Regions from separate parts of the Rhizobium sp. TRM96647 genome, predicted to be linked through region 1. Evidence: predicted binding sites of a transcription regulator. Region 1 holds the regulator's gene; the other holds the start of a gene.
What was found. Region 1 encodes LexA, which represses DNA repair genes until DNA is damaged. Its sites were predicted from a motif close to TGTTCNNNNTGTGTTCNG; they were not measured.
Positions count from the first base shown of each region.

Region 1 (5,162 bases):
CATGTCGTGGCCGTCGAGCCGGGCCTTGCCGACATACTGGACACGAACCTTGGCGGTTCCCTTGCCCTTGACGTCCAGCATCTCCGCCGTCTTGGAGGACACGTCGATGATCCGGCCATGCGAATAGGGCCCGCGGTCGTTTACCCGCACGATGACGGAGGTGCCGTTCTCGAGATTGGTGACGCGGGCATAGCTCGGCAGCGGGAAGGTCGGATGGGCGGCGGAGAGATGGTACTTGTCGTAGATTTCGCCATTGGCCGTCTTGCGGCCGTGGAAGGCAGAGCCATACCAGGAGGCGAGCCCGACCTTGTCGTAGTCAGGATCCTCCTGCGGCTTGTACCACTTGCCGCGCACCTTGTAGGGCTTGCCGACCTGATAGCGTCCGCCCCCCTTGGGGACCGCCTGCCCTTCCTGGACGACGCGCGGGCTGGCCTTCACGCCGTATTCGGACTCGGCGAAATATTCCTTGCTCCGACCCGCCTTCTTCGCCGTCTCGCTCGTTGTGTTGCAGCTCGCCAGGCCGGCGCAGACGACCGGAATGGCGACGAGCCGGAAAGCAGTGCGCGCGCCCGCCGAGAAGAAACCGAAATTCATATGTCCCACGCCGCTCGTGTCCCTGACGCCACCGTTCGCGATCGTCTGTCCTGCGATCGCCCCCTCGATAGCGCTCCGTTCAAAACATAATATTAATCATGACCTCAAAATGGCGAAAATGCGGTTCTCCCCGCGCGGAAACGGCGCAACAGAAGAACTAAACTTCCGCATGGTTAATGAAGGGATAATTCAGGGGCGCCCTGCCACCTCTCCTTCCTTCTACTTCATGGCCGGCCGAACCATGCCGGCAAGGTCTTTACGATCCACTTCGAAGTCCCGCGGATAGACGCACCGCTGCCACCCGATATCTGGTTTTCCGGCAACGATCCGAGGATTGTTGATGGCGGAAGGGCAAGCTGCCTATGCCGTTGAATCGCCTCATTGAAGGCCGAACCCATGGGCCGACGGATTCGTCATTGTGGAACCTCGGCAACGGACAGGTGTTCCTGAAGGCCAACCGAGCGACCACGAGAAGGAGGGCGCGTCGATGAGCGCGCCCGAAACAGGAGAAAGCATATGAAAAAGACCTTTGCCATTGCAGTGATGACCACGGCAGTCGCGGCGTCCGGCCTGACGGCCGCCCGTGCCGCCGACATGGTGCCCGCACCGGAAGCGCCTGTGGTCGCCCGCTCGGAGGCGCGCGACGGCGTCCGCATCGGCTATCTCGACTGCCGGATCGGCGGCGGCGCCGGCTATGTGCTCGGCTCCGCCAAGGAAGTCGATTGCGCCTTCGTCACCACGATGGGCAGCGAACCGGTCGATCACTACCAGGGCCAGATCCGCAAGCTCGGCGTCGACCTCGGCTTCACCACGCAGGGCCGCCTCGTCTGGGCGGTGCTCGCGCCGACCGCCGGCTACCACCAGGGCTCGCTCGGCGGCGTCTACCAGGGCGCCACGGCGGAAGCGACCGTCGGCGCCGGCGTCGGCGCCAACATCCTCGTCGGCGGCACCTCCGGCTCCATCCACCTGCAGACCGTCAGCCTGACCGGCCAGATCGGCCTCAACATCGCAGCGACCGGCACGTCGATGACGCTGAACTCGGTCAACTGACACCCATGTTCCCGGGCGCCCTGCCATCCCGGCGGGGCGTCTACCTCCGCCTCGCGCCTCGCTATTCAGCCATCAGGGAAGCCCGGACGTTTGCGCCACAGACGTTCCGAGATGAAGACTGAAGAGCAAGCGGGAGACAAGGAATGAATTTTGCGGCAGATGGCGGAAGAGGTGGGATTCGAACCCACGGTACGGTTTCCCGCACGCCGGTTTTCAAGACCGGTTCCTTAAACCACTCGGACACTCTTCCAACAAGCTGCGCAACCATATCCTGCTGCATCAGCCGTCTTGTGCACCCGCGCCGGGGCACGGCGCTTTATAGCCGTTCATGGCAGGCCGTCAACGTGTTCAGTCGCATCCGGCACAGGTCAACCCGTGCCCTTGGCAGCCCACATTCATTGCCGACCTTCACGGAATTTTAGCCACTTGCGGAACACAAATGGAACAGATAGTGTTTGTTCCGTATTTGTTTCACGATTCTGGGTGACGAGCCATGCTGACCCGCAAGCAACAGGAACTGCTTCTGTTCATCCACGAGCGGATGAAGGAAACGGGGATACCGCCGTCATTCGACGAGATGAAGGATGCGCTCGACCTGGCGTCGAAATCCGGCATCCATCGGCTCATCACCGCGCTCGAGGAGCGCGGCTTCATCCGCAGGCTGCCCAATCGCGCCCGCGCGCTCGAGGTCATCAAGCTGCCGGAGGCCTATTCGCCGAGCCTCAAGGCGCGGCGCGGCTTCTCGCCATCGGTGATCGAGGGCAGCCTCGGCAAGGAAAAGCCTGCGCCGGAACGGCCGCAGGCTCCGGCGTCCGAGAGCTCGGTCGCCGTGCCGGTGATGGGCCGGATCGCTGCCGGCGTGCCGATTTCCGCCATCCAGAACAACACCCACGATATCTCCGTGCCGGCGGAAATGCTGGGCGGCGGCGAGCACTATGCGCTGGAGGTCAGGGGTGATTCGATGATCGAGGCGGGCATTCTCGACGGCGACACGGTGATCATCCGCAATGCCGGGACGGCCAACCCCGGCGACATTGTCGTGGCCCTCGTCGACGACGAGGAGGCAACGCTGAAGCGCTTCCGCCGCAAGGGCGCCTCGATCGCGCTGGAGGCTGCCAACCCGGCCTACGAGACCCGGATTTTCGGCCCCGACCGCGTCAAGATCCAGGGCAAGCTGGTCGGGCTCATTCGTCGCTATCATTGAGCTTCGGCATCGTCTTCCGGATCCTGGAAGCGGTCATCCCGGAAACTGTCTGTGCGCCAGTCGTAGAGGCGATGCCGGTTCCAGGGGCGATGAAGCTGGACGACCGCCTGCGTTGTGATGATGCCGTGCCCTGTCGCGACGGTATCGTTTGCCGGTGCCATCTCCAGGGCGCCGGTGAGGCGAAGGCTGTGTGCACTGATCAACCGGGCTCCGCTGGCGCAGCCGCCCTCGCGGCGATGGCGGGGGGCGACGACGATATCGGCACTGTCGCACGCGGCTCCCAGATGGGCCGGATCCTCCAGCCAGACCACCCGCCAGTCCGCAGCGGTGACGCCGACGCACCACGCCTGCCGGCGGCAGGCGAATCGCTTCTGCCGGGCGGCCAGGGTGAAGTCCGCGGCGAGTGCTTCCTTCGCGGCGCCGGTGTTGACATGATACGTCCCGGTTCCCTGCGAGACGGAAGATAAGACCGGACGGGGCAGCGCTGCATGCGACGGGGCCGCTTGTCCGTCACCCGCACGCCCGGCCGTGCCCCTTCGCCGTTCGGTCGTTGACCGCGCCGGGCTTCCCCGATCGCTCTCCCCGCCGCCCAGCATCAACGGCGCCATATGGTCCTCGAAGCGCAGGGCATAGCGCCACTGGTCGTAGATAAAACCGGGCGGCCGCCTGCGATTGGTGGCGGCCGTGCGACCGTCGACGAGCGCCACCAGCGCGCCGTCTTCGGAGACCAGCAACTGCGGTGCGGGCCGTGCCGGCGCAAGGGCCGCCACGGCGACGCCGGCGGCAAGGGGCAGGACGGCGAGCGCGGCGAGCCGCGTCCTGAACAGGCAGGCGAGCCCTCCGCCCGCAGCCAGAAGCGCGAAGGCAAGCGGCGAAAGGCGGCCGGTGACGATCTCGCCGCCCCATCCCGAGACCCAGTTCGCCATGACGATCATGGCTTCGATGCCTTTGCACATGATCGTCAGCGCAAGCCCTTCGAGCCCCAGCGGCATCAGCAGCATGGCGATCACCCCCATCGGCATGACGACAAAGGAGATGACCGGCATGGCCAGGAGATTGCCGGCAAGGCCGTAGGCCGGGATCCGGTGGAAATGGCCGAGGGAATAGACCAGCGTTGCCAGCCCGCCGATGACCGACGACAGGAGGAGCCCGGCCGTAAAGCCGGACGCGTGCTGCATCAGCCGCAGTCCGCCGGCGGACGGCCCCGTGCGGGAGACACCGCGGTCCCGCCATGCCGCATAGCCGGCCACCAGCCCGAGCGTCGCCGCATAGGACATCTGGAAGCCCGGTCCGGTAACGGCAGAGGGCGTGACAGCCAGCAGGACGATCGCCGACAGGGCGATGTTGCGCAGGCTGATGGCGGTGCGGTCGACCAGTACGGCCACAAGCATGACGACGATCATCAGCCAGGAGCGGACCGCCGACACGGCGCCGCCGGAAATCAGGATGTAGAGGGTCACGGTCACCAGCCCGCCGGCGGCTGCGAATTTCTTGATCGGGTATCGTTCCGCCGCCCCCGGCAGCAGCGACAGGGCCAGCCGCGCACCGACGAGAAACGTGCCGGCGGCCAGCACCATGTTCAGGCCGGAGATCGCCAGCACATGCGCGAGCCCTGCCCGGCGCAGCGCCTCGACCGTATCCGGGCTGATCCCCCGCTGCTCGGCCGTGACGAGGGCGGCCGCGATGGCACCCGCGTCGCCGCCGATCTGGTCGCGGATCCGTGCCGTCAGCGCGCCGCGCCACGCCGCGACGGTCTCGCGCGCATGCGCAAGCCAGGAGACGTCACTGGCCGCCTCACTCAGCACGACCGCGGCAGGTTTGCCATAGAAGTAGCCGATCGCGCCGGTGCCGGCGAAGTAGGCGTCAAAGGCGAAGTCGTTCAATCCCGGCAGGGCTGCGCCCGAGGGCGGGCTGAGGCGGGCGCGGCCCGAAATCCCGCCTCCGACCGCGATCGGCGCATGCGGGCTGCGCGCCACGAGGTTGACCACGTCCGGCGGCCGGCGCAGGGCTGGTTCGCGGGTGGCAAGGACGGCGACGCGGTAGCGCATCCGCCCGCGCTCGTCGGCCTCGCCGTAAAGTACCCTTCCGGTGATCGTCGTCGTCACCGGCTGGTCGAAGATCGCTGTCGACAACCGCGCCGTCTCGACGGCCGCGAGCGTCATCCCGGCGACGAACAGGAAGGCCGTGCGCGCCGCCACGGCAAGGAGACCGCTGCGATGCCGGGTCCAAAAGGCAAGGATCGCGCTCGCGGCGAGCAGGGCCGCGAGCAACAGCGGCGGCAGGTCGCGGGGAAGCGCGTACCATGCCCAGACCC
Region 1 covers NZ_JAOXHF010000007.1:299,256-304,417, reverse strand. Annotated here, with positions in the region: gene OCK02_RS15610 (septal ring lytic transglycosylase RlpA family protein) at 1-594, opposite strand, end outside; gene OCK02_RS15605 (DUF992 domain-containing protein) at 1,111-1,644, shown strand; tRNA gene OCK02_RS15600 (tRNA-Ser) at 1,805-1,894, opposite strand; gene lexA (transcriptional repressor LexA) at 2,138-2,848, shown strand; gene OCK02_RS15590 (ComEC/Rec2 family competence protein) at 2,842-5,162, opposite strand, start outside.

Region 2 (5,162 bases), on a different contig from region 1:
GACGACGACGCGCGTGCGCCGGCTGGAGACGAGTTCCTGGCGGGAGACATTGTAGTGCTTGGCCACCACGCGCTGGATGTCCTCGATCCGCACGCGGCGCGGCTCGCCGGCACCGACGAGGTGCGCCAGAAGCTCGTCGACGCGCTCGACGGTGAGGTTCGGCTCGAAGGTGCGCCGGAACAGCAGCTGGTTGAAGGCGCCTTCCAGTTCGCGGCCGCTTGCCGTGATGCTGCGAGCGACATGGTTGAGGATCTCCGCCGGAATTTCCAGCGAGGCATCCTCCAGGCGGGCCACCTCGAGGCGGCGCTTGAGGATCTCAAGCCGCATCTCGTAGTCCGGCGCCTCCATCTCGATGGCGACACCGCCCTGCAGGCGGGACCGCACGCGCGGATCGAGGGATTCCAGCTCCCAGGGGGCGCGGTCGGCAGCGACCACCACCTGCTTGGCGGAATCGAGCAGCATGTTGAGCAGATGGCAGAATTCGTTCTGGATCGAATTGCCCTGCAGGAACTGCATGTCGTCGATGACCAGGAGATCGATGTTGCGCAGCGTCTCCTTCAGCGACAGCGCATCGTTGTCGCGGATCGCGGTGGCAAAGCGCCACATGAAGTATTCGGCCGTCAGATAGACGACCCGCGGGCTGCGGGCGCTGGCGAGCGCGGCATTGGCGATCGCCTGCAGGAGATGCGTCTTGCCCAGACCGACGCTGGAATGGATGAAGAGCGGATTGAAGCGTACGGCGCTGGCGCCGGCCTCGGCGATCGTCTTTGCGGCGGCGAGCGCCACCCGGTTGGACGAGCCCTCGACAAAGGTATCGAAGGTGTAGCGCGGGTCGAGCGGCGAGCCGAACAGCGGGCCGGGCGCCGACTGGCGCTGCTGCGCCTTTTCGGTGATGCCGGCTGCGGCCTGCGCGACCGTCTGCGGGCCGGCGACGCGACGTGCCTGGGAAGCCGGCGCGGCCTCGACGGCCGTCGCAGCCTCCTCGATGCCGGCGCGCACGCCGCGGGTGGCCGTCCGCACCAGGATCTCGATCTTGAGGATCTCCGGCTCCTCCTGCTGGAAAAGCGTCGTGATCAGATCGAGATAACGATTGTTGATCCAGGATTTGAGGAAGGTCGTCGGCACAGAGAGCCGGACGACTGTCTTGGAGTGGGAATGGAGCTTCAGCCGGCCGAACCAGCTGGCGTAGACGTCCTGGCCTACCTGCGCCTTGAGGCGCGCGCTGACCCGTTCGAAGAGAGCGTCATGCCGCGTTTCGGATTTTTCGTCTGGCTTCCCGCTTCCGTCTGCGATTGCCTTCAGTGCGTCGTCCCCGTTCGAATATGCACTGACAGACGTGGCCGTATTTACTTGCATTGTGCCGCCTTTCAAGTTCAGTCGACGCACCGGCATGTCATGCCGGCGCCGCGTGGTCCATCCTCAGCCGCCTCTACCGGAGCCAATCGGCAGCGCGGACTCGGTTTCGCCGGTCACGTCGCCCCACTCCTGAACGCGACCAGCAAACTCGGGCCTGAACGGGCCGGCCAATAGCCACCCGTCTTCCGCCCATCCGGCAGCGCGAAATCCTCGTACAGATCGCGCGACCGTCACTCTCTCACTTCTCCCGTCCACCGACCCCGCCGCCACTGTCCTCGCAGCAGCACGGGGACGAAGCAGACCAACGGCAAATCCCGACCGCTCCGGCGAAACCCTAAACGGGCAGCCGGTCTCCTGCTTCTGGTGTCCGATGAACCGGAGCTATGCACTCCGCACAGGGTTGAAACATCCGGGCACCAGCCATTCACGGCGGTGTTTGGCGTTTCCTATACGCTTGTGTGTGCGCCCCCTGTGGAAGGCATTTAGGCAGGATCAAACGGCAAGATCAATGCCGAATTTTCCGCAAAATTAACGGGCAGCCGTTGACTCCTTTGACGCAATTTGTCTCGGAAACCGGGTCCTTCAGAAGAATCCATTATGAATCAATGGCTTTGTTTCACCGACCTGCTCAACGAGAGCGCGAAACGAAAAAAATAATAATTCTCTTGACTCTCAGTCCGCCGCAATTGCCCCCACCTCAGGTAGTCCCCTCGCGGTCATCCTCTTATAAATGACTGAATTTTCTTGCTTTTTTCTGTCATGCCTCTGACATGAGACAGCCTTGCGCATTAACCATAGCGGCGACAAAAAGGCAAAGAAAAAGCCCGGCGAAAACGCCGGGCTCCATCAAAATTGCATAGCTGCGGATGCAAATCAGGCAGAAAGCGCCTTTACACGATGTGCGAGTCGCGAAACCTTGCGGGACGCAGTATTGGCGTGGACGACGCCCTTTGTCGCGGCGCGCATCAGTTCCGGCTGTGCGGCCTTCAGCGCAGCCGCTGCTGCAGCGGCGTCACCGGCGGCCAGCGCCTCCTCGACCTTGCGGACGAAGGTGCGGACGCGCGAACGGCGAGCCTTGTTGATCTCAGTGCGGCGAGCGATCTTGCGGGTCGCCTTTTTCGCCGAAGTCGTATTGGCCATGGATGCCTCTCTTCAGAAACCGGACGCGAACTCCACCTTCGCCGTGCCGGGTCACTGCGACCTGTCATCCAAGCAATTCGGGAGTACTATCGGAAAACCTTGGAACTGGCTTTCCAAACTGTGGGCCGGCGTATAGCGGGAATTGGCAGGCCCGTCAACGAGCAAATTGAAGAAATACCGCAGGGAATTCCAGCCCGACCGATTCAGAATACGGGCTTTTGCGCCGCCCGGCCATGGGAGAACACGCCCGGTAGGCCTTGCCGCCACATCCGTCCACGCATCCCGCGCTAACGCCGTTCATTCCCACTGCCTTCAAGACACGGTCCGATGATGGCTCTCCCACACGCAGCCAGGAAGCCCAAAGTCACAGGCCGCGGCGAACACGCCGCCCGCGTTTGTTCCGCCTCTACAACCGACCACATCTCATGCGGGAACAATCCGCGTCTTTGTTCGATAATTGTTCTTGTTATATTCCATTTCTCGTGCAAGGATATCAACCATGGCTTGAGGGGGAGTTGAAAACAACCTTTGCGGCGCAACAGATTCCGGCCCGCGTGCCGCAGCGGCCGCAAGGTGCGGACTTCTCCTACCTTCCGTTTTCGATCGGCATGATGCCGGCCTATCTTGAGGTTTGTCATGGTGGCACGGGTGAGCACGGTGGCGTTTCAGGGCATCGACGGCGTTCCCGTCGACGTCCAGGTGATGGTGGCGCCGGGGAAGATCGGCATGCAGATCGTCGGCCTGCCGGACAAGGCGGTCGCCGAAAGCCGGGAACGGGTGCAGGCGGCCCTGCATGCGTCCGGGCTTTCGCTGCCGGCCAAGCGGGTGACGGTCAATCTCGCGCCGGCGGACCTGCCCAAGGAGGGCAGCCACTTCGACCTGCCGATCGCGCTCGGCCTGATGGCGGCACTCGGCGCCATTCCCGCCGATGCGCTGGAGGGCTACGTCGTCATCGGCGAACTCAACCTCGACGGCACGATCGCCGCGATCGCCGGCGCGCTACCGGCCGCGATCGGCGCCAACGCGCTGGGCAAGGGCCTGATCTGCCCGGCCGACAGCGGCGCGGAGGCCGCCTGGGCGGGGGCGGAACTCGATATCGTCGCGCCCCGCAGCCTGATCGCGCTCGCCAACCACTTTCGCGGCACGCAGGTGCTGTCGCGGCCCGAGCCGGCGATCCGAACGGCGCCGGCCGACATGCCGGATCTCGCCGACATCAAGGGGCAGGAAAGCGCCAAGCGGGCGCTGGAGGTCGCAGCCGCCGGCGGCCACAATCTCCTGATGGTCGGGCCGCCGGGTTCCGGCAAGTCGATGCTGGCCGCGCGCCTTCCCTCCATCCTGCCGCCGCTGGCGCCCGCAGAACTGCTGGAAGTGTCGATGATCCATTCGATCGCCGGCCAGCTTGCCGGCGGCCGCCTGTCCGATCGCCGGCCCTTTCGTGCCCCGCATCATTCGGCGACCATGGCCGCGCTGATCGGCGGCGGCCTGCGCGCCCGGCCGGGCGAGGCGTCGCTGGCCCATCACGGCGTGCTGTTCCTGGACGAGTTTCCCGAATTCACGCCGCAGGTGCTGGACGCGCTGCGCCAGCCGCTGGAAACCGCCGAATGCGTGATCGCGCGTGCAAACCACCGGGTCAGCTATCCGGCGGCGATCCAGCTGGTCGCGGCCATGAACCCCTGCCGTTGCGGCATGGCGGGCGAGCCGGGGCAATCCTGCGCCCGCGGCCCCCGCTGCATGGCCGACTACCAGGCGCGCATCTCCGGCCCGCTGATGGACCGCATCGACATCCGCATCGACGTTCCGGCGGTATCTGCGGCCGACCTGATCCGGCCGATGCCGGCCGAGCCGAGCGCGGTCATCGCCCGCCGGGTTGCCCGGGCGCGCGCGGCCCAGCGCGACCGCTTCGCAACCCTCGGCCATCCGCAGATCGCCACCAATGCCCGGGCCTCGACGGCGCTGATCGAACGCATCGTCGAGCCGGACCCGGGCGGCCTGCAGCTTCTTCGGGATGCGGCGGAGAAGATGCGCTTCTCCGCCCGCGGCTATCACCGCGTTCTCAAGGTCGCAAGGACGCTCGCCGACCTGGACGGGAAGGACATCGTCGGCCGCATCCATCTCGCCGAGGCGATCTCCTATCGCATCGCCGGCGAGCGGCTGGCTGCCGCGGCCTGACGTCGGCGTATCGACCGCCGCACCCGCAGCAGTCGCCGCCCGGCGGCGGGGTTGATCCACCACAATCGCGGTCATGCGGGCGGCCGGGCGCACGGATCGATCGGTCGTACGCCTATCGACTTGCTCTGGAGAGCCATGAATGAGCTTCCATGTGCCGTATAGCCCGGAGGCTGCCAGGGTCCGGCCTCGTCGCCCGCCGCACTATCGAATACGCCGGCAAGTCCGCAGGGGGCGGATACATCGGATGGCGGGGCCATATTGCTCTCTGCTGCAGAAGGCGTCCGCCGGCGCTCCGGCCTCGCGTGGCCCCCGTGCGATCATGGCAGCGAACCTATACAAAAGAGCGCTCATGTCATTGCACAGGAAGGTCGCCATGCCCCGCAAAGCCCATCCGTACCGCACCGACAGCGTTTCCAGGGTGATCCTGGCACCGCCGGAGCGGATCTACCGCGCCCTGCTCGATCCGGTCGCCGTCGCGTCCTGGCTCCCGCCGAAGG
Region 2 covers NZ_JAOXHF010000004.1:320,857-326,018, reverse strand. Annotated here, with positions in the region: gene dnaA (chromosomal replication initiator protein DnaA) at 1-1,356, opposite strand, end outside; gene rpsT (30S ribosomal protein S20) at 2,230-2,496, opposite strand; gene OCK02_RS10125 (YifB family Mg chelatase-like AAA ATPase) at 3,133-4,665, shown strand; gene OCK02_RS10120 (SRPBCC domain-containing protein) at 5,039-5,162, shown strand, end outside.
Region 2: a site for LexA is predicted at 2,944-2,961, ahead of OCK02_RS10125 (YifB family Mg chelatase-like AAA ATPase). Genes of this name have one in related genera too.